2 regions of the Sphingomonas ginsenosidivorax genome follow, and region 1 is predicted to be linked to the other one. Evidence: riboswitches for the same ligand, from Rfam matches in the RefSeq annotation. Region 1 holds a riboswitch; the other holds the start of a gene.
The links. Region 1 has a riboswitch for thiamine pyrophosphate ahead of FSB78_RS09440 (TonB-dependent receptor). Riboswitches for the same ligand answer to the same signal wherever they lie in the genome.
Positions count from the first base shown of each region.

Region 1 (9,344 bases):
TTGCTCGCGGTGTCGCAATATCATTTCTGGAGCCGGCTCTCGTCGGGTTCGGTGTTCGCCCCCGAATTCCCGCGCGCGATCGTGATCGCGTTCAACTGGGCCTTCGGTGCGATCGTCATCCTGTTCGTGCTGCAGATCCTGGTCGATCTGGGCACGCTCGCGGCGATGCTGGCGCGGCGGGGGTCTGTCGGTGTGCCCGACAGCGTCCGCTATGCGATCGCAGGCGTCGCCGCGCTGCTCTCCGCGATCGGGGTCGCCAATGCGATGCGCGTGCCACCGGTCAAGGACATCGCGGTCGAGATCCAGGGACTGCCGCCGGCGTTCGAGGGCTATCGGCTGCTGCAACTGACCGACCTGCACATCAGCCGGCTGTTCCCGGCGCCCTGGGCGCGGGCGGTGGTCGATCGCGCCAATGCGTCGGACGTCGACTTGGTCGTTGTCACGGGCGACTTCATCGACGGCTCCGTCGCGATGCGCCGCCGGGATGTCGCGCCGCTGCAAGACCTGCGCGCGCCGGACGGGGTGTATGCCATTCCCGGCAACCACGAATATTTCTTCGATTACGCCGCATGGATGCGCCATCTCGCGGCGCTCGGGATGCGCATGCTGCCCAACACCCATGTCCTGCTGACGCGGGGTGACGCGCGGATCGTGCTGGCCGGTGTCACCGACCTCTCGGCGCCGGCGCACGGACAGGCCGGGCGGGACCTGACGGCGGCGCTGGCGGGCGCGCCGGCGGATGTGCCGATCGTCCTGATGGATCACCAGCCCCGCGCGGCGGGTCGTGCGGCCGCGCGGGGGGTGGCGCTGCAGCTGTCCGGCCACACGCATGGCGGCATGATCGTCGGGCTGGACCGGCTCGTCGCCCGCGGCAATGCGGGATACGTGTCGGGGCGGTATGCGGTGGGTGGGATGACGCTCTATGTCAGCAACGGCACCGGCCTGTGGCCCGGTTTCGCGCTTCGCCTGGGACGGCCATCCGAAATGACGCGCATCACGCTGCACGCGGCCCGCTGACGGCGCCGGTCGTATCAACCCGCGGCGAGCGCGATCATCCGGGCCGTGACGACGTGGCAGCCCGGCGCCCCGTTCAACGCCGCTTCGACCAAGAGTTCGGCAACCGTCGCCGCGGGGCTGATGCGCGCGGCGGGCGGCAGGACGGGGCCGGCGATCCGCAGCAGCGAACCCAGGACGCTTTCCAGCGGGCGGTGCTCGGCGCGGTCGCCACCGAGGAAGCCGGGGCGCACCAGCGTCAGCGACCGGAAACCGAGGCGTTCGACCGCCTGTTCGAGTTCGCCCTTGGTGCGCGGATAGAGGAAGCGGGACCGGGCATCCGCGCCCATCGACGAGGTCAGCGCGAAGCGGGTCGCGCCGCGCGCGCGAACCTGCCTCGCGACCGCGAGCGCGTAATCATGGTCGATCGCGCGAAAGGCGGCCGCCGACCCCGCCTTCGCGCGCGTCGTCCCCAGCGCGGAGATCGCGCCGTCGACCGTCCACCACGCCGCGTCGGGCTGCAGGTCATCGCTGGTCATGATCGGGTTGCGCAGCTTTGCGTGAGGCGGGATCGGCCGCCGCGTCGGCGCCACCACATGGTCGACGCGCTCGTCCGCGAGCAGCAGCGCGAGCGTCGCTGCGCCGACCATGCCGGTCGCGCCCGCGAGGAGGATCGTCGTCATCCGTCCGTATCTAGCGACGAACCGGCGACGAGGTAAGGCGGGGGGCAGACCCGATCGCGGGGCCATTCGATAAGCGTTTGCTTACGCGCCGTAACCGCCTAGACGGCGCCATCCCCGGGGGGCCGCTGTCGTGCGGCTGAGAGGTGGGCAGCAGCCCACGACCCGCTGAACCTGATCCGGGTGATACCGGCGTAGGGAGGGTTGGCGGCACCTCCGTCGTCCCTCCGTGTGGAGTGGACCCGAGACGATGCCGGTTGTGATCTTGCGGAATGGTGTTCTTATCGGGTGCGGCGCCCTGGCGGCGTGCCTGGCGTTTTCGGGCGCCGCATCGGCGCAACAGGCAGACGACCGGACCGACATCCGCGTGATCGGTCACCGCGATCCCGAAGGACTGCTGCCCGACCAGACCGAACCGAAGGCGGTGAGCGCGATCTCGTCCGATTTCATCGTCAAGCAGGCGCCGACGCTCAACGCGTTCCAGCTCGTCAACCTGCTGCCCGGCGCGACCGTCGCTTCCAGTGACCCATACGGTCTGTCGACGAGTTCGAGCCTGACGCTGCGTGGCCTAGGTCAGGACGAGATCGGCGTGCTGCTCGAGGGCGCGCCGCAGAACGATATCGGCTATTATTACGCCTATCCGTCGCAGTTCGCCGACCCCGGGAACGTGCGGCAGATCGCGCTTGCGCAAGGGTCGGTGGACATCGACTCGCCAACGGTCGGCGGGGCGGGTGGTCTGTTGTCGCTGACGCTCGACGATCCCAAGGCGACGCGGCAGGCGCTCGTCGACCTGTCGCTCGGATCCTATGCGTTGCGCCGCGTCTTCGGCCGGGTCGATACGGGCACGATCGGCAGCACCGGGCTCAAGGCGTTCCTGTCCTATTCGAACACCCGTGCGGACAATTGGCGCGGTGCTGGGTACGACACGCGCCAGCATGTCGATGCCAAGCTGCTGCGCGAATGGGGCGACGGCAACCGTGCCAGCCTGGCGCTGTCGTACAACGATGCCAATTCGGCGAGCTATCCCAGCCCGACGCTCGCCGACTGGCAGGCCCGGGGCCGCGGGTTCAACTACGATGCGCGCTACACCGCGGGGAACACCAATTACTGGCGGCTGTACCGGGCGCCGTTCCGCAACCTCTACGCCTCGGCGCCGGTGCATCTGCGGCTGAACGACCGGCTGACGCTCGACAGCACGACCTATCTCCAGTTCGGCTATGGCAATTCGCCCTATGGCACCGAGCTCTCTACCACCGGCAATTTCCTCGGCAACGAGGCGCTCGCGGCACCGATCGCGCTGCCCGGCGCGGTCGACGGCGTCGCGACGGTGCTCGGCAATTACACGGGCGACCAGATGCGCAGCGGCAACGTCAGCAAGCTGACGCTGCAGGCCGGCATCCACCGGGTCACCGCGGGGCTGTGGTTCGATTACGGCACGGACCGCGTCGCCCAATCCTACACCGCGGTCGATGCCGAGGGGCGTCCGGCCGACCGATGGGGATACCGGAGCAAGGCGATCCGGACCGCCGACGGCCGGCTGCTCGCCTATGAGAACCAGCGCACCGTCACGGTGACGAAGAGCGTTTTCCTCGCCGACAGCATCGCGCTCGATCCGCGCCTGACGGTGGATATCGGGTTCAAGGGCGTCAGCCTACTGCGCAACGGCCGCAACTATCTGCCGGGGCCGCAGGACCGCGTCCGCCGGAATTCCTATGTCGCCCTGCCGCGCGCCGCGGTCCGGTACGCGATCGACGACCGCCAGCAGGTCTTCGCCAACATCACGACCAATTTCCGGACGCCGAACGAGTTCACGCTCTACGACAGCTCTTATGGCGGCGTCGTGTCGACGCGCGGGACTGACGCGCTGAGGAACGAATATTCGATCTCGGAGGAACTGGGTTATCGCTACATCGGCCCCAATCTGTCGGCCTCCGTCACCGGCTTCCACTACAAGTTCCGCAACCGCCAGCTCGCGACCGTCGTCGATGTCGGGGGTGCGCAGGTCAATTCGACGCTGAACGCCGGGGGGCAGACGTCCTACGGCGTCGATGCGGAGATCGACTATCGTCCCGCCAAGGGCGTCAGCGTCTATATCTCGGGCGAATATCTCCGCGCGCGGATCGACGACGACCTGCCGGTGGGCGGGGACTATCTGCCGACGCGGGGCAAGCGCGCGGTGTCGAGCCCGACGGTGCAGATCGGCGGTGGCGGTACCTATGACGACGGCCGCCTGTTCGGCAGCATCGCGGGCAAATATGTCGGTCGCCAATATGCGACCTTCGTGAACGACGAGAGCATCAAGGGCTATGCGACGCTCGACGTGTCGCTCGGCGTCCACCTCGCCGACTGGTTCGACGGCAAGCGGACCGACCTGCGCGTCAACGCGATCAACGTGACCGATCCGCACGTGCTCGCAGGCGTGCAGGCCGTCACCACCAACGCGCGTGACGTCGTCGGGCGGGGCGGCACGGTCGTGTCGGGCGCGGCGCCGGCCTATTATATCGGCAGTGGCGCGGCCGTCGTCGCGACCGTGTCCCGCGGCTTCTGACGATGGCCGACGCCGGAGAGACGACGCACCGGGTGCACGGCATGGGGATCGCGCTGGAAGCACCGACCTGGCCTGCCATCACGGATGGCGAGGCTGCGGCGGTGCTGCAGTGGTTTCCGGCGGCGGCGCGGGTCGAGGCGTTGCGCTGGCATTCGCCGCGTCCGTTTTCCGCCGCGACGCTGATCGATACGGCGCGCGGTGCGCTGATCCTGAAGCGGCATGATCGCCGCGTGCGCAGCGTCGCGGGGCTGGCGGAGGAACATGCGTTCATCGCGCATCTCGCAGCCGCGGGGACGCCGGTGCCCGAGGTGCTGCGGACCGCGGACGGGGCCAGCGCAGTCGCGGTGGGGGACTGGACCTACGAGCTCCATCGCCGGGGAGCGGGGGACGATCTGTACCGGGACCGACCGTCATGGACGGCGTTCGAGTCTCACGACCATGCCCATGCCGCCGGGGTGGCGCTCGCGCGGCTGCATGAGGCGTCGTGCGGGTTCGACGCGCCGGCGCGCAGCGTGCAGCCGCTGGTCGCGAGCTTCGGGATCCTGTCCGCTGCGGATCCGGTGGCGGCCGCGGAGGACTATGTCGAGGCGCGTCCGGCGCTGGCCGCGTTCCTGGCGGGGCGGCCGTGGCGGCGCGCGCTGGCGGCGCTGTTCGCGGGGGCGGGTGAGGGGCTGGCGCAGGGCATCGCGGGGCAGGTGCTGCTGTGGACGCATAACGACTGGCATCCGTCCAACCTGCTCTGGGCGGACGATGGCAGCGTCGAGACCGTGTTCGATTTCGGGCTGGCCGACCGGACCTGCGCGGCGCACGACCTCGCGATCGCGATCGAGCGGACCGCGTTCGCCTGGCTCGAGCTGGGGCAGGGGCGAGACGACGGCATCGGCGATCCCGGCGCAGCGCTCGCGCTGATCGCAGGGTATGCGGCGATCCGTCCGCAGAGCCACGCCGATATCGCGGCGGCGCTCCGGCTGCTGCCGCTCGTGCACGTCGAATTCGCGCTGTCCGAGATCGCGTATTTCGCCGGGGTGGTGGGGGACGTCGAGGCGGCGTCGCTCGCGTGGGACGGCTATCTGCTCGGCCATGCGGACTGGTTCCGTTCGGCGGCGGGACTCGACTTCCTCGCGCGCGTCGACGCACGCGGGCGTGTCCGATGACGCCGCTCGAGATCGCCGCGGTCGCGGTGAGCTTCCTCGCCATCTGGCTGACGGCGCGGCGCAACATGCTGTGCTGGCCGCTGAACCTCGTCGCGTGCGCGCTGTATTTCACGCTGTTCCTCGACGTGCGGCTCTATGCCGACATGGTGCTGCAGGCGCTGTTCGGCGTCGGTATCCTCTATGGCTGGTTCGTCTGGAGCCGGGGGCGGCGCGATACGGGTGCGGTGGTCGTGATGCCGTTGTCGCGAGGGCAGGCGGCGGCGGGGCTCGCGGCCGGCGCGATCGGGGCGTGCGCGGTGGGGTGGTTCACCAGCCATCATACCGACGCGGCGCTGCCATGGATCGACGCGACGCTCAGCTGCTTCAGCCTCGTCGCGCAATATTGGACGGCGCGGCGGCACCGCGAGAGCTGGCTGCTGTGGATCGCGGTGGACGTCGCCTATGTCGGGATGTTCGTGGTCAAGGGACTGATGCTGACCGCGGGTCTCTACGCGGTGATGATCGGCCTCGCGGTGATGGGCTACCGCGACTGGCGGCAGGGCCGACCCGCCGTCGCGACCGACTGACGGGGCGGGCGACGGCGGTCGCTCAGAAGAAGCGGAGCCAGGCGATGTCGCGCCGCCGCTGCTTCAACCGCGAGAACCAGGCGGTCGGCAGGTACAGCGGCAGGATCAATGCGCCGTACCAGGCGAGCACCCAGCCATAATCGCCCACCATGAAGACCGTGCCGTGGGTCGGCCCCCACCAGGCGAGCGCGCCGTGATAGAGCAGGCGCAGCACGGTGAGGTGGAGGAGGTAGAAGAACATCGGCGCCCCGCCGAACACGGCCAGCGCCCGTATCGCGCGCGACTGGCCGCGGCGCTCGAACAGCGCGAGCAGCAGTGCGCCGCCGCCGAGCGTCGGCAGCAGGAACAGCAGCGAGGGGGGATATTTGGTCATCGACACGAAGCCGATCACGGTCCGCAACGCGCTGCCGTCGACGACGCTCCAGGGCGCGTCGCCGTAGAGGTTGAAGGCGCGGAGCACGAGGAACGCCGCGATCATCCCGACACCCAGGCCGACCAGCCGGCGGCGGCGCACCACGGGGTCGACATCGCGTCCGAACCACGGGCCGATCGCATGGCCGAGCAGCATCACGCCCATCCAGGGCAGGATCGGGTAGGTCGTCTTGGCCACGAACCCGAACGGCAGCGCGATCACGTCGCGTTGGTGCAGCAGCGCCCAGGCCGGGAACAGCGCGTCGCCCGGCTGCAAGCGTATCGGGTCGAGCAGGTTGTGGCCGCAGACCAGCACCAGCCCCAGCGCGATCCGCGCCCCCCGCGGCAGCCGTATCGCCCCGGCGAGCAGGATCATGCACAGGCCCAGGCACCAGATGACCTGAAGCCAGAAGGTCGGCTGCGGCGCCACGCCCCAGTAGAGCGGCGACAGATAGAGCAGATCGATCGCCATCAGGAGCAGCCCGCGCCTGACGAGGAACGAAGCGGTTTCGCGCGGGGTGTGGCCGACGCCGAAGAGACAGGCCGCGACCCCGGTCAGCGCGACGAAGACCGGCGCGCAGAAGCTGGCGACAAAGCGCGCGACCGCCATTGCGGGGAGGACGGTGCGCGGATCGACCGGATCGGGCATCGGGACGAGCACCAGCCAGGTCTCGCGCAGATGGTCGAGCAGCATCAGGACCATCGCCAGCCCACGCAGCGCGTCGATGCTCTGCAGTCGCGTGTGCGGGGTGGTGGCGCCCGCCATCAGAAGTGCGCCCGCAGCGCGGCCCGCACCGTCCGCGGCGCGCCCGGATAGATCCAGAGCGCGTTGTAGGAGCTCTGCGCGTACCGCGCGTTCAGCAGGTTGTCGGCTTCCGCGCGGACCGACAGCGTCGCGGACAGCGGAATCTCGGCCGCGGCCTTGAGCTTCACATAGTCGGGCAGGATGAGCCCGCTGGCGTCGGTCGCGCCGGACCGCTTGCCGACATAGGCGATGCCGCCGCTCAGCTGCCAGTCCTGCCCCGTCCCCATGTCGACGCTGTGCACGACGAAGACCGTGCCCGAATGATCGGGTACGTTGAGCGCCAGCGGGGTCGCGAATGCCGCGTCGTCGTTGCGCGCGCGGGTCCACGCATAGTTCACGACCGCCTGCCACCGCGCGGCGAGGCGCAACGACGCATCGAACTCGATTCCGCGGCTGGTCAGCGACCCGACCGGCGCGAGGAAATTGACGTCGGTCGGGTCGGTGGTCAGGACGTTGCGCTTGCGGATGTCGAACCAGGTGACGCCGATGTCGAGGCCATGCCAGCGTCCGGCCGCGCCGAGTTCGAACCCGTGGCCCTGTTCGGGCGCGAAGGCGACGCCGCCGGCGCCGCTGCCCGAATTGAGCTGGAAGGATTCGCCCCAATTGGCGTGGACCGCGATCGCGTCTGTCACCGCATAGCGCCCGCCCAGCCGGAAATTGACGGGATTCCGCTTGGAAACCGTGGTCGCGCCGACGAGATTGCGCTCGAGTTGCTGGCGATAGGTATCGAACCGTACGCCGCCGACCAGGTCGAGCCGATCGGTCACTGCCAAGGAATCCTGCGCATACAGGGACAGTACGCGCCGCGTTTCCCGCTGGTCGATGTTGGCGAGCAGCGGCAGGGGCTGGGTCGAGCCATAGACGGGGTTCAGCGGATTGGTGGCATAGGGGTTGGCCGCGGTCGGGTTCCGGCGGTTGAGCAGTTCGAGATAGTCGAGCGTATAGCCCTTGATGCCGATGCTCGGGCGATGCGTGCCCAGCGCATCGATCTCGCCGCGCAGTTCCAGCCGCGCCGACAGGTCCTCGACCTCATAGCCGCGTTCGCGGCGCTGCCGCCACAGCGTCTGGCGGTCGACGAGGCGCGACTGATCCGCCGAGAAGCCGCGCAGCGATCCGGTGCGATAGGCGACGCCGCCGACGAGCGACCACGAGCCCCAGAGCTTCGCCTCGCCGGTCAGCTGGTGCCGGGTGTCCCGGGCGCGCGTCGCCCCGTTCGCCGGCTCGCCGAGGAAACGGGACGCGGGCAGTGCGAGCGGATCGCCGCCGATCGCCGCCACGCCGCGATCGAACGGTGCGTCATAGGCGATATGCTGCGCCAGATAGGTCAGCTGCACCGCATCGGACGGGCGGAAGGTCAGCGAGGGCGAGACCACGCGCCGCTTGAGCGTCACGAAGTCGCGATAGCCGTCGCTGTCCTCGGTCGCGACCACGATCCGGGCGGCGAGCGTGTCGGTCAGCGGACCCGTCGCATCGAGTTCGATACGCCGGGTGTCGAACGAGCCATATTGCAGCGACGCGGTGGCGTGCGGTGCGAAGCGCGGAGTCTTGCTGACCATGTTGACGCGGCCGGCCGGATCGATGTCGCCGAACACCGCCCCCGCGGGTCCCTTGAGGATCTCGATGCGCTCGATCGTGGCGGGGTCGCGTGCAGGCGCGCTGCCGCGGTTGGCGATGAAGCCGTCGGTGTAATATTCTCCGCCGCCATCGGCGGTGCTGAGGAAGCCGCGGATCGCGAAATTGTCGGCGAACCCGCCGCGGTTGTTCTGCTGGCTACTGCCGCTGACCAGTTCGAGCGCATCGCTGAGCCGGTACGTTCCCGCTGCGCGCAGGATGTCCTGTTCGAGCGAACGGCTCGACTGCGACATCAACTCGGTCGCGCGGTCGGAGGACAGCGTCGCGTCGCGCGAGGTGCGCGTGCCGAGCACGACGATGTCGTCACGCTCCGCGGGCTCGCTAGCCTCCTGCGCGCCGGCCGGGCTGCCCGCCATCAGGCCGAAAGCGCCGATGGCGCCCGTGAGGCGGGCCGGCACCGGGCCGAACGATAGTCTGATTCTCCGGCGCAACGACCAACTCAGCAACGAACATCCCCCAGATTTGTGATGATATCTTGTCGCATAGAGGCGTTTGCGTGGTTGGGCAACGGGGCAGCGTCGCAGTCGGGAGGGGGGGCGCCAGAGTTGCGCCGCC
Region 1 is NZ_VOQR01000001.1:2,083,640-2,092,983, reverse strand. It holds gene FSB78_RS09450 (metallophosphoesterase) at 1-1,017, shown strand, start outside; gene FSB78_RS09445 (Rossmann-fold NAD(P)-binding domain-containing protein) at 1,032-1,676, opposite strand; TPP riboswitch at 1,782-1,891, shown strand; gene FSB78_RS09440 (TonB-dependent receptor) at 1,924-4,221, shown strand; gene FSB78_RS09435 (phosphotransferase) at 4,224-5,375, shown strand; gene pnuC (nicotinamide riboside transporter PnuC) at 5,372-5,941, shown strand; gene FSB78_RS09425 (acetyltransferase domain-containing protein) at 5,964-7,118, opposite strand; gene FSB78_RS09420 (TonB-dependent siderophore receptor) at 7,118-9,187, opposite strand.

Region 2 (9,344 bases), 1.7 Mb from region 1:
GCTGAGCTTCTACGGCAAGTCGGGACTGCTGGGGCAGCGGCCGTTCTTCGTCGCGGTCGAGGGCACCGCCGACCTGGTCCGCGACAAGGCGGCGTTCGAGGCGCACTGGACCACCGATCTCGACCGCTGGTTCGAACAGGGCGTCGACACTCCGGGCCTGGTGATGATCCACGTCCGCGCCGCGCGGCTGCATTACTGGGACGGCGAGGACGAGGGCGAGATCACGCTCTAGCGTGCGGGGACGGGGTCGGGTGCTGTGTGCTCGACCAGGTCCCAGAGATTGCCGAACGGATCGCGGAAGACGGCAACGATGCCGTAGGCCTCGCGCGACGGTGGACGCTCCCACCGGACGCCGGCAAGGGTGAAGGCGGCATGGTCGCGCGCGAAATCGTCGGTCGCGAGGAAGAACGCGACCCGCCCGCCGGTCTGGTTGCCGACCGCGGCATGCTGCTCGGCCGTGGCGGCGCGGGCCAGAAGGATCGTCGTGGCACTCGCCGGCGTGCCGAGCGGGCGGATCGTGACCCAGCGCTTGGTGCCGATCGGCGTGTCCTCGACCAGCGCGAAGCCGAGTTTGCCGACATAGAAGGCAAGCGCCGCGTCATAGTCGGGGACGACGAGGGTGACGTGGGCGAGATGCGGCATGCCTAGAGCGGATAGCGCATCGCGACGTCGCACCGCGCATAGCCAGCGCCGTAGCGCGCCATGATGTCGGCGTCGTGGACGAACCCGGCCGCTTCGTAGAGCCGGATCGCGGTGGCGCATTTGTGGCTGGTGAGGAGGTAGAGCGTCTGGATGCCGGGCATATCCCGCGCCGCGGCGATCAGCGCGGCGAGCAGCGCGCGACCGGCGCCGGTGCCGCGCGCGGCAGGGAGGACGCCCATCTTGGTCAGTTCGACCGCGCCGGGATCGCTCGGCATCAGCGCGCCAGTGCCGATGATCGCGCCGTCCTCGGCGGCCGCGAACAGGATCGTCCCGCCGCGAGCGACGATCGCTTCGCGCGGATGGGCTAGGACGTGGCGGTCATGCGGCTCGAGCACGAACATGTCCTCGATCCAGCCGATGTTGATGGCGGCGAAGTCAGGCGCGAGGGCGTCGGTGTAAGGAAGGATGCGCATGTGGTGCGTTTACGCAGGAAGGCGGGCGCCGGATACTGTCCGGCGCCCGCGGATCGCGACTAGTCTGCCGCTGGCAGGTAGATTTCCCCGCCCTTCTCCCTGAACGCCTCGCTCATTGCCGCCATGCCCTTCTCGGCGTCTGCGTGCGCGCCTTTCGCGAACAGCGCGCGGTTGGAGTCTGCGGTGGTCGCCGCGTCCGCCGCGAGGAACGTGTCGGCCGGGCTGTTCTGCTTCGCCGCAAAGTCGCGGACCTCCTGCGTGATCTTCATCGAGCAGAATTTGGGGCCGCACATCGAACAGAAATGCGCGGTCTTGGCGCCTTCGGCCGGCAGCGTCTGGTCGTGGTACTGCTCGGCCGTGTCAGGATCGAGCGAGAGGTTGAACTGGTCGCGCCAGCGGAACTCGAAGCGGGCGCGGCTCAGCGCGTCGTCGCGCATCTGCGCGGCGGGGTGGCCCTTCGCCAGGTCGGCGGCGTGCGCAGCGAGCTTGTAGGTCACCACGCCGACCTTGACGTCGTCACGGTCGGGGAGGCCCAGATGCTCCTTGGGCGTGACGTAGCAGAGCATCGCGGTGCCGTACCAGCCGATCTGCGCGGCGCCGATGCCGCTGGTGATATGGTCGTAGCCGGGCGCGATGTCGGTGGTGAGCGGCCCCAAGGTATAGAAGGGCGCCTCGCCACAGACCTCGAGCTGCTTTTCCATGTTCTCCTTGATCTTGTGCATCGGCACGTGGCCGGGACCCTCGATCATGACCTGGACGTCGCTCTTCCACGCGCGGTGCGTGAGTTCGCCCAGCGTGTAGAGCTCGCTGAACTGCGCTTCGTCGTTGGCGTCGGCGATCGAGCCGGGGCGCAGGCCGTCGCCGAGGCTGTAGGCGATGTCGTACGCCTTCATGATCTCGGTGATCTCGTCGAAGCGCTCGTAGAGGAAGCTCTCCTTGTGGTGGCTGAGGCACCATTTCGCCATGATCGAGCCGCCGCGGCTGACGATGCCGGTGACGCGCCTGGCGGTCATCGGGATATAGGCGAGGCGGACGCCGGCGTGGATCGTGAAGTAATCGACGCCCTGTTCGGCCTGCTCGATCAGCGTGTCGCGGAAGATTTCCCAGGTCAGGTCTTCGGCGACGCCGCCGACCTTTTCCAGCGCCTGGTAGATCGGCACGGTGCCGATCGGGACGGGCGAGTTGCGGATGATCCATTCGCGCGTGTCGTGGATGTTGCGGCCGGTCGACAGGTCCATGACCGTGTCGGCGCCCCAGCGGATCGACCAGACGAGCTTGTCGACTTCGGCCGCGACGTTCGATGCGACCGCGGAGTTGCCGATATTGGCGTTGATCTTGACCAGGAAGTTGCGACCGATCGCCATCGGTTCGGATTCGGGGTGATTGACGTTGTTGGGGATGATCGCGCGGCCGCGCGCGACCTCGTCGCGGACGAATTCGGGGGTGACATAGTCGGGGATGCTCGCACCGAAGGATTCACCGTCCCTTGCGTATTCCTTGAGCATCGCGCGGCCGAGATTCTCGCGGGTGGCGACGTATTCCATCTCGGGCGTGATGATGCCGCGGCGCGCGTAATGCATCTGGCTGAGGTTCAGCCCGGGCTTGGCGCGCAGCGGGCGGCGGTGCGCGCCGGGGAATTGCGGCACGCCGCCAGAGCGGTCGGGGCCGAGCTGGCCATTGTCCTCGGGGCGGATCTCACGCGGTGCGTAGCTCTCGACGTCGCCGCGCGCGGCGATCCAGCCGCTGCGGATCGGTGGCAGGCCGGCGTCGATGTCGATCGTCGCTCTAGGGTCGGTATAAGGGCCGCTGGTGTCGTAGACGCGGAGCGGCGGCTCGCTGCACGAGGGATCGAGCACGATCTCGCGCATCGCGACGCGGACGTCGGGGCTCGACGGCACCGCGACATGAATTTTTCGCGAGCCGCGGATCGGGCCGGTGGTGACTCCGATGCTGGACTGGGGGATCGGCTTGGGGGTCGGGGTGCGCTCGATGATGCTGTCGATGTCGGCCACGTGCATTCTCTCCATCTATCGGGAGAAAACGGGCTCCGGGCGGACACCGCTCCCTCCCTACGCCGGTATCAACCGGATCAGGTTCAGCGGGTCGAAGGCTCCAGCCTTCCTCTCAAGCGCGGTATGAGCGCTCCCCCGGGGACGGGCCGAGCATAGGCGCGCGCGGCGGCACTTCAAACGAAAAAGGCGGAAACGAAAAAGGGCCGCGCGGTCGCCCGCACGGCCCCTTTCCCGCAAGCGGAGACGCGATCAGTTCGCGCCGCTGCTCCGCAGGGCGTCGGTGCGGTTGTTCGTCCCGTTCGGGAAGAACCCGCCGCCGATGCGGGCGGTGTTGGTCAGGTAGGCGATGTTGTGCACCTGAGCGACCGTCCGGCTGAACGCGATGCCGTTGGCGTCGGTCGGTACGATGTTCGACGTGCCGGTCAGGCCGGTGCCGGTGCCGGTGATGCCCTGGTCGAGGTCGGTTGCGCCATCGAGCGAGTCGCGCGCGTTCGAGATCGCATCCGCCGAGGTGCGCAGCGACGGCGTCTGGACGCCCTTCGCATAGAGCACGGTGCGGATGAGGCCGGCGTGATAGGCCTCGGCGGCGAGAAGCCCCGCTGCCGCCTCGAGATAGGTCTTGCTGGTCAGCAGCGCGGCGCCGCCCTTGTAGGCGGTGACGCCGACGTCCTCGAAGATGAAGGCGGCGAGCAGGAAGTTCTCGTCGCTGGCATAGGCATCGAAGGTGCCGGTCGCGGGCACCAGGCCGGCCGCGCGGGCCGCCGCGGTGAACGCGCCGTTGGCGCCGCCGTCGATGTTGAGTGCGGGAAGCGCCACCGCGGCGCTGCCCAACGCGTTGCGCAGGAAGTTGACGTGCGCGACTTCGTCGGCGGCGATCTCGCGGGCATATTGCTGCACGACGGGGTCGGTGAAGTTGACCGCACGGCCACCGGTCACGGTGCCGGGCGTGCCGACGCCGTTGGTGACGGCGGTCGAGAGCGGCGCGCCGAACGCAGCGTAGGAGTAGAACGTCGCCTCGAGATATTCGAGGTTGAGCGCGAAGTTCAGCACGTCGACATCGGTCTGCGCGGTCGGGGTCGGGGTCGGCGTCGGGGCCGGGATCGGCTCGTTCTTGCCATCGTCGTCGCCGCAGGCGGAGAGCAGCGACAGGCCCGCGGTGGCCGCGATGCCGCCGCCGGCGAACTTCATGAACCGGCGACGCGCGTTGCGGCGATCGTCGGAGCGCTCGAGGATCTCGAGCATCAGATTGTTCTGGATCATCTTACTTGTCCTCTGCTCGGATCAGGCGTTGTTCGCGCTGGTCTTGATGGTGCCGTTGACGCCAGCGGGGAAGAACCCGCCCATCGTGACCGCTGCCTTGTTCAGGTAGACGATGTTGAGCACCTGCGCCGCGCTGCGGCTGTAGGCGAGACCCGTCGCATCGAGCGGGACGATGTTCGACTGAACCCCGGTGCCGGTCGTGACCGGCGAGATGCCCTGATCGAGATCGGAGGTGCCGTCGAGCGAATCGCGTGCGTCGGAGATCCTGTCGGCGCTGGTGAGCAGTGCCGGCTGCGCCGCGATCGCAGGCGTGGTGCCGAACGCCGGCGTGCCGATGCCCTTGCGGTACAGCACGGTGCGGACGATGCTCGCGTGATAGGCCTCGACCGCGAGGATGCCTGCGGCGGCCTCGAGATAGGTCTTGTTGGTGATCAGCGGCGCGGCGCCCTTGTACGCGGTGACGCCGACGTCCTCGAAGATGAACGCGCCGAGCAGGAAGTTCTCGTCCGAGGCGTACGGATCGAAGAAGGTCGGTGCGGCGGCGGTGGTGGCGCCGATCAGGCCGGCAGCGCGGGCGGCGGAGCTGAACGCGCCGTTCGGCGTGATGCCGACGTCGATCGCAGGCTGTGCGACCGCAGCACTGGTCAGCGCCGAGCGGAGGAAGTTGACGTGCGCCAGTTCGTCGGCGGCGATTTCGCGGGCATATTGCGCGACCAGCGGATCGCTGAAGGCGACGGCGCGGGCACCGGCGTTGAGCGACAGCGACGTCGGCAGCACGGGCGTTCCGACGCCGGTGGTCGACGCCGTGGGGATCGGCGTGCCGAACACGGCGTAATAATAGAAGTTGGCCTCGAGATATTCGAGGTTCAGCGCGAAGTTCAGGACGTCGTTGTCAGTCACCGTCTGCGCGTGTGCTGCATTTGCGAAGGCAAACGCCCCCGCGCCGACGGCAGCGGTGCCCACGACGGCCTTGAAGAAGTTGCGACGGTCGTTGCGCCGCTCGACGCGCGCGTCGAGTGCTTCGATAAGGTGCTCGCTCTCAGTCATGTCAGGGTCCTCCCCTTTGTTTTGTCTCGATTACGGCCGGCCGGAACTCACGCACACAGCAAGTTTCGCGACATTAGTTCAAGCCACGGTAGATACGCACGAAAAACCCGCCCGGATGCATCCGGACGGGCCTATCTTCGATTAAAATTTCTGGTGCCGCAAGACGCGGCGTCGGTCGCGTCAGAAGGTATAGGTCAGCCCGGCTGCCGCAGCGATCTGATCCGAGTCGCCGACGTCGCGGACCAGCGGACTGTTCTTGTACTTGCCGAGCATCTTGCCATAAAGCACGCCCGCACCGACGCCGAGGCCGCGGCGGATGTCGCCCGACAGGCTCTGCAGCACGAAGAACGAGACGTTGACGTTCTTGAAGCCGCTGTCGTTGATGTCGTACGTCCGCAGGCCGCTGAGCCGCGTGCCGATCGGCGACACGCCGAAATAGGTCCGGCCATAGCCCTTTCCGACATAATCCGCCGAGGCGCCGAGCGACACCAAGGTGCGGATCGACAGCGGCGTGGTGTAATTGATCTGCGGCGTGATGACGTAGCTGTCGTGCGTGCTCGACACGTCGTGGACATAGGCAACGCGCGCGGTCAGCGTGTCGTATTCGCTGGTGATGACGCCGGTCTTCGAGACGCCGGCATAGCCGCCGACCTCATAGGCGGTGTCGAGTTCGCCGAGCGCGCGGACCTGGAGGTTGTCGACCTTGTTGGTGCGCTGGAAGCGAAGCGCGCCGATCACGCCGAGCTCGTAGTTCAGGACCGGGCCCGGCTGCGTCTTCAGCAGGTTGACGTAGAGCTGCGTGCCGCGGGTGAAGAAGTCGTGGCCGCCGACGACGCCGATCGCGACCGCGCCGGGCGTGATCGTGTTGCTGTTCGCGCCTTCGTAATCCGGCAGCGTCGCGGCGCCGATACCGATCGTGATGCGGTTGTTGTCGGCGACGTCGCCGCCGGCCCCCGGGGGGGCGGCGTTCGGCGCGTTCTGCGCGAGGGCGGGCGACGCCGCTGCCAGGACGGCGGCGGATAGAGCAAGGGTGAGTGCGCGCAAGAATTTCGCTCCGGAGAAAAAGGTTCCCCGATCCAACGCAGGTAAATGTCTTTCGGTCCGCAACAATCGGTTCAGAAAATGTAACGCATCCGTACCTGTTGCTTTTCAGCATCACTATCGAGCGTGAACCGGGCGGCGGCAAAGCGCGGCGGCCCGAAGGTCGCGGCCGGATTGCGCGAGAAGCCGAAGCCTTCGCGCGGGATGCCGGCGAACGTGTCGAGCTTCGCGTTGCTGTTCTCGTCGTGGATCACCGCGAACGCATATTGGCCGTGCGGCAGCCCGGCGACGTCGATCATCGTCTCCTTGGCGGGCACGGTCCGCGTGACGGCGCGCGCATCGTCGACGCAGGCGGGGAAGTTGTCGGGGTCGGCGGTCAGACAGATGCGCACGAGCCCCTTGGCCGAGCGCAGATTGCCGACGACGATATCAAGCCGCCCGACCGGCGCCGCGCCGATCAGCGTCGTTGCCAGCAGCGCGATCGCCGCCATCCGCCCGGCCCGCGACGCGTGCCGCACGCGCATGCGCCCTGGCGAAGTCGCCCAGCCCCTTGTCGGTGCCGCACAGCCGATCCCAGATTCGGAAATAAAGGCCATAGTTGCACCCATAATGTTCGTGATGCCGCTGGTGGTGACTGGCGGTGATCAGCCAGCCCCCCAATGGACCCGACCACATGAACCGCGGGAAAACCTCCCACCCCATGTGATTGGTGACGCCCATAACCGTCATTACCGTCAGCACCAAACCCAGTGCGCCGACATGGATCGGAATCGCGAAGACCAGTAGCGGAATTACCACAGCGCCGGTCAGCGCCTCGATCGGGTGGAACGCCATTGCGGCCCAGGCGGTGGGCGGGCGACTGGCATGATGCACCGCGTGCGCGACGCGGAACGGTTTCGGCCGGTGCATCCAGCGATGCGTCCAGTAGAACCAGCTGTCGTGCGCGAACAGATAGGCGAACACCGACACCGGCAGGTACCAGAGCGGATAGGCGTGGACGTCGGTATAGACCCGCGTCCAGCCATGATTCTGCCATCCCCAGGCGATGACGCCCGCCGGAATCCCGTAGATCGCGGCGGAGGCGACGCTCCAGACGATCTCGCGGCGCATCTGCGTATCGAGCCCGCGATAGAGCCCGGGATGGCGGACGCGGGTGGCGAACGCGAACGCGCCCGACACGATCAGATAGCGGATGCCGACGATCAGCGTCATCGCGGTGGCGGACAGGAGGATCGCGAGCAGCATGAGCGGGGCTATACGGGATCGCGACCAAGTGGACCAGTGCGGGCCAGCGCGGGGCGATCAGGCCCGCGGGTGGGCGTTTCGATAGACGTCCATCAGATGCGCCGCATCGACCGCGGTATAGACCTGCGTCGAGCTGAGGCTGGCATGCCCCAGCAATTCCTGCAGCGCGCGCAGATCCGCGCCGCGCCCCAGCAGATGCGTCGCGAAGCTGTGGCGCAGCGCATGCGGCGTGGTGCGGTCGCCGAGCCCCAGCCGCCCCCGCGCCGCCTGCACCGACCGCCGGACCACGCCCGCCGCCAGCGGCCCGCCCTTCGCGCCGCGAAATAGCATAGTGTCGCGCCCGAGCGGCCAGGGCACCTGCGCGACATAGGCCTCGATCGCGCGGCGCACCTGCGGCAACAGCGGCACCACCCGCGTCTTCGCGCGCTTGCCCGTCACGACGAGCGTCTCGCCGAGCGGCAGCACCGCGCCGGTCAGCGCCATCGCCTCGCCGATCCGCAGGCCCGCGCCGTAGAGCAGCAGCAACACCGCCCAGTCGCGCGCGCCGATCCAGGGTTCGGCGGCATCGTCCGCCACCTCCTCGGCGAGCGCGACCGCGTCGGCCGGCGACACCGGCCGCGGCACTCCGGCCTTGACCCGCGGCCCGCGCAGCCGCGGCGCGTCCGCATCGGCATTCGCCCAGGCGAGGAACCCGCGTACCGCCGACAGTTCGCGCGCCGCCGACGCGTTGCCCAGCCCCTCCCCGCGGCGGTGCGCGAGATAGGCGCGCAGATCCGCCGCGGTCGCGCGCGCCAGAGTCGCCCGCTCGATTCGTTCGCCCCAATGCGCGCCGAGGAACGCGACCAGCCGCTCCGCCGAGGCGCGGTAGGCGCGCACCGTGTGGACCGACCGGCGGCGATCGCGCGTCAGATGCTCGGCCCACAGCATCGATGCGGGCAGGGTATCGGACACGGCATCGCGCGGGGCATCCGGCGGGGATCGGGGCAGGTCGGGCGCGACAATCTCCATCCGCCGACGCTAGCGCCTGCGTCTATTAAAGAAAATTAACGTGGATCATGTATAGCGCCGACATGGTCCCTATCGATCCCAGCGAACCCGCGCGTCTCGACGAGGCGCGGCGCCTCGCCACGCTCAACGCGCTGGCCCTGCTCGACTCCGAACCCGAGCGCGAGTTCGATGCGCTGGTGGCGCTCGCCGCACAGATGCTGCACGCGCCCACCGCGTTGCTGACGCTGATCGACCGCGACCGCCAATGGATCAAGGCGGCCGAGGGGTTCGCGCCGCGCGAGATACCGCGGGGCATGGCGTTCTGCGATCACACGATCCGCGGCACGCAGCCGATGGTCATCCCCGACGCCCGCGACGATATCCGGTTCGTCGACAACCCGCTGGTCGCCGGCGAGACCGGCGTGCGCTTCTACGCCGGCGCACCGATCCACGCGATCGGCAGCGAAGGCGAACGCCACGCGATCGGCGCGATCTGCGTGATCGACGATGCGCCGCGCTCGCTCGACGCCGACGGACGCCGCGCGCTGATGCACCTGGCGACTCTCGCCGAAGTGATGATCGCCGCGCGGACCGCGGCGCAGAAGGCGCTGACCATTGCTACCACCGCCGATCGCCA
Region 2 is NZ_VOQR01000001.1:3,780,895-3,790,238, reverse strand. It holds gene FSB78_RS17465 (pyridoxamine 5'-phosphate oxidase family protein) at 1-232, shown strand, start outside; gene FSB78_RS17460 (VOC family protein) at 229-642, opposite strand; gene FSB78_RS17455 (GNAT family N-acetyltransferase) at 645-1,115, opposite strand; gene thiC (phosphomethylpyrimidine synthase ThiC) at 1,175-3,127, opposite strand; TPP riboswitch at 3,178-3,269, opposite strand; gene FSB78_RS17445 (ferritin-like domain-containing protein) at 3,377-4,387, opposite strand; gene FSB78_RS17440 (ferritin-like domain-containing protein) at 4,409-5,434, opposite strand; gene FSB78_RS17435 (MipA/OmpV family protein) at 5,615-6,478, opposite strand; gene FSB78_RS17430 (DUF2141 domain-containing protein) at 6,550-6,966, opposite strand; gene FSB78_RS17425 (sterol desaturase family protein) at 6,905-7,720, opposite strand; gene FSB78_RS17420 (tyrosine recombinase XerC) at 7,778-8,647, opposite strand; gene FSB78_RS17415 (diguanylate cyclase domain-containing protein) at 8,791-9,344, shown strand, end outside.
Region 2: it holds a riboswitch for thiamine pyrophosphate, as region 1 does, so the genes downstream of both, thiC (phosphomethylpyrimidine synthase ThiC) here and FSB78_RS09440 (TonB-dependent receptor) in region 1, are expected to answer to the same signal.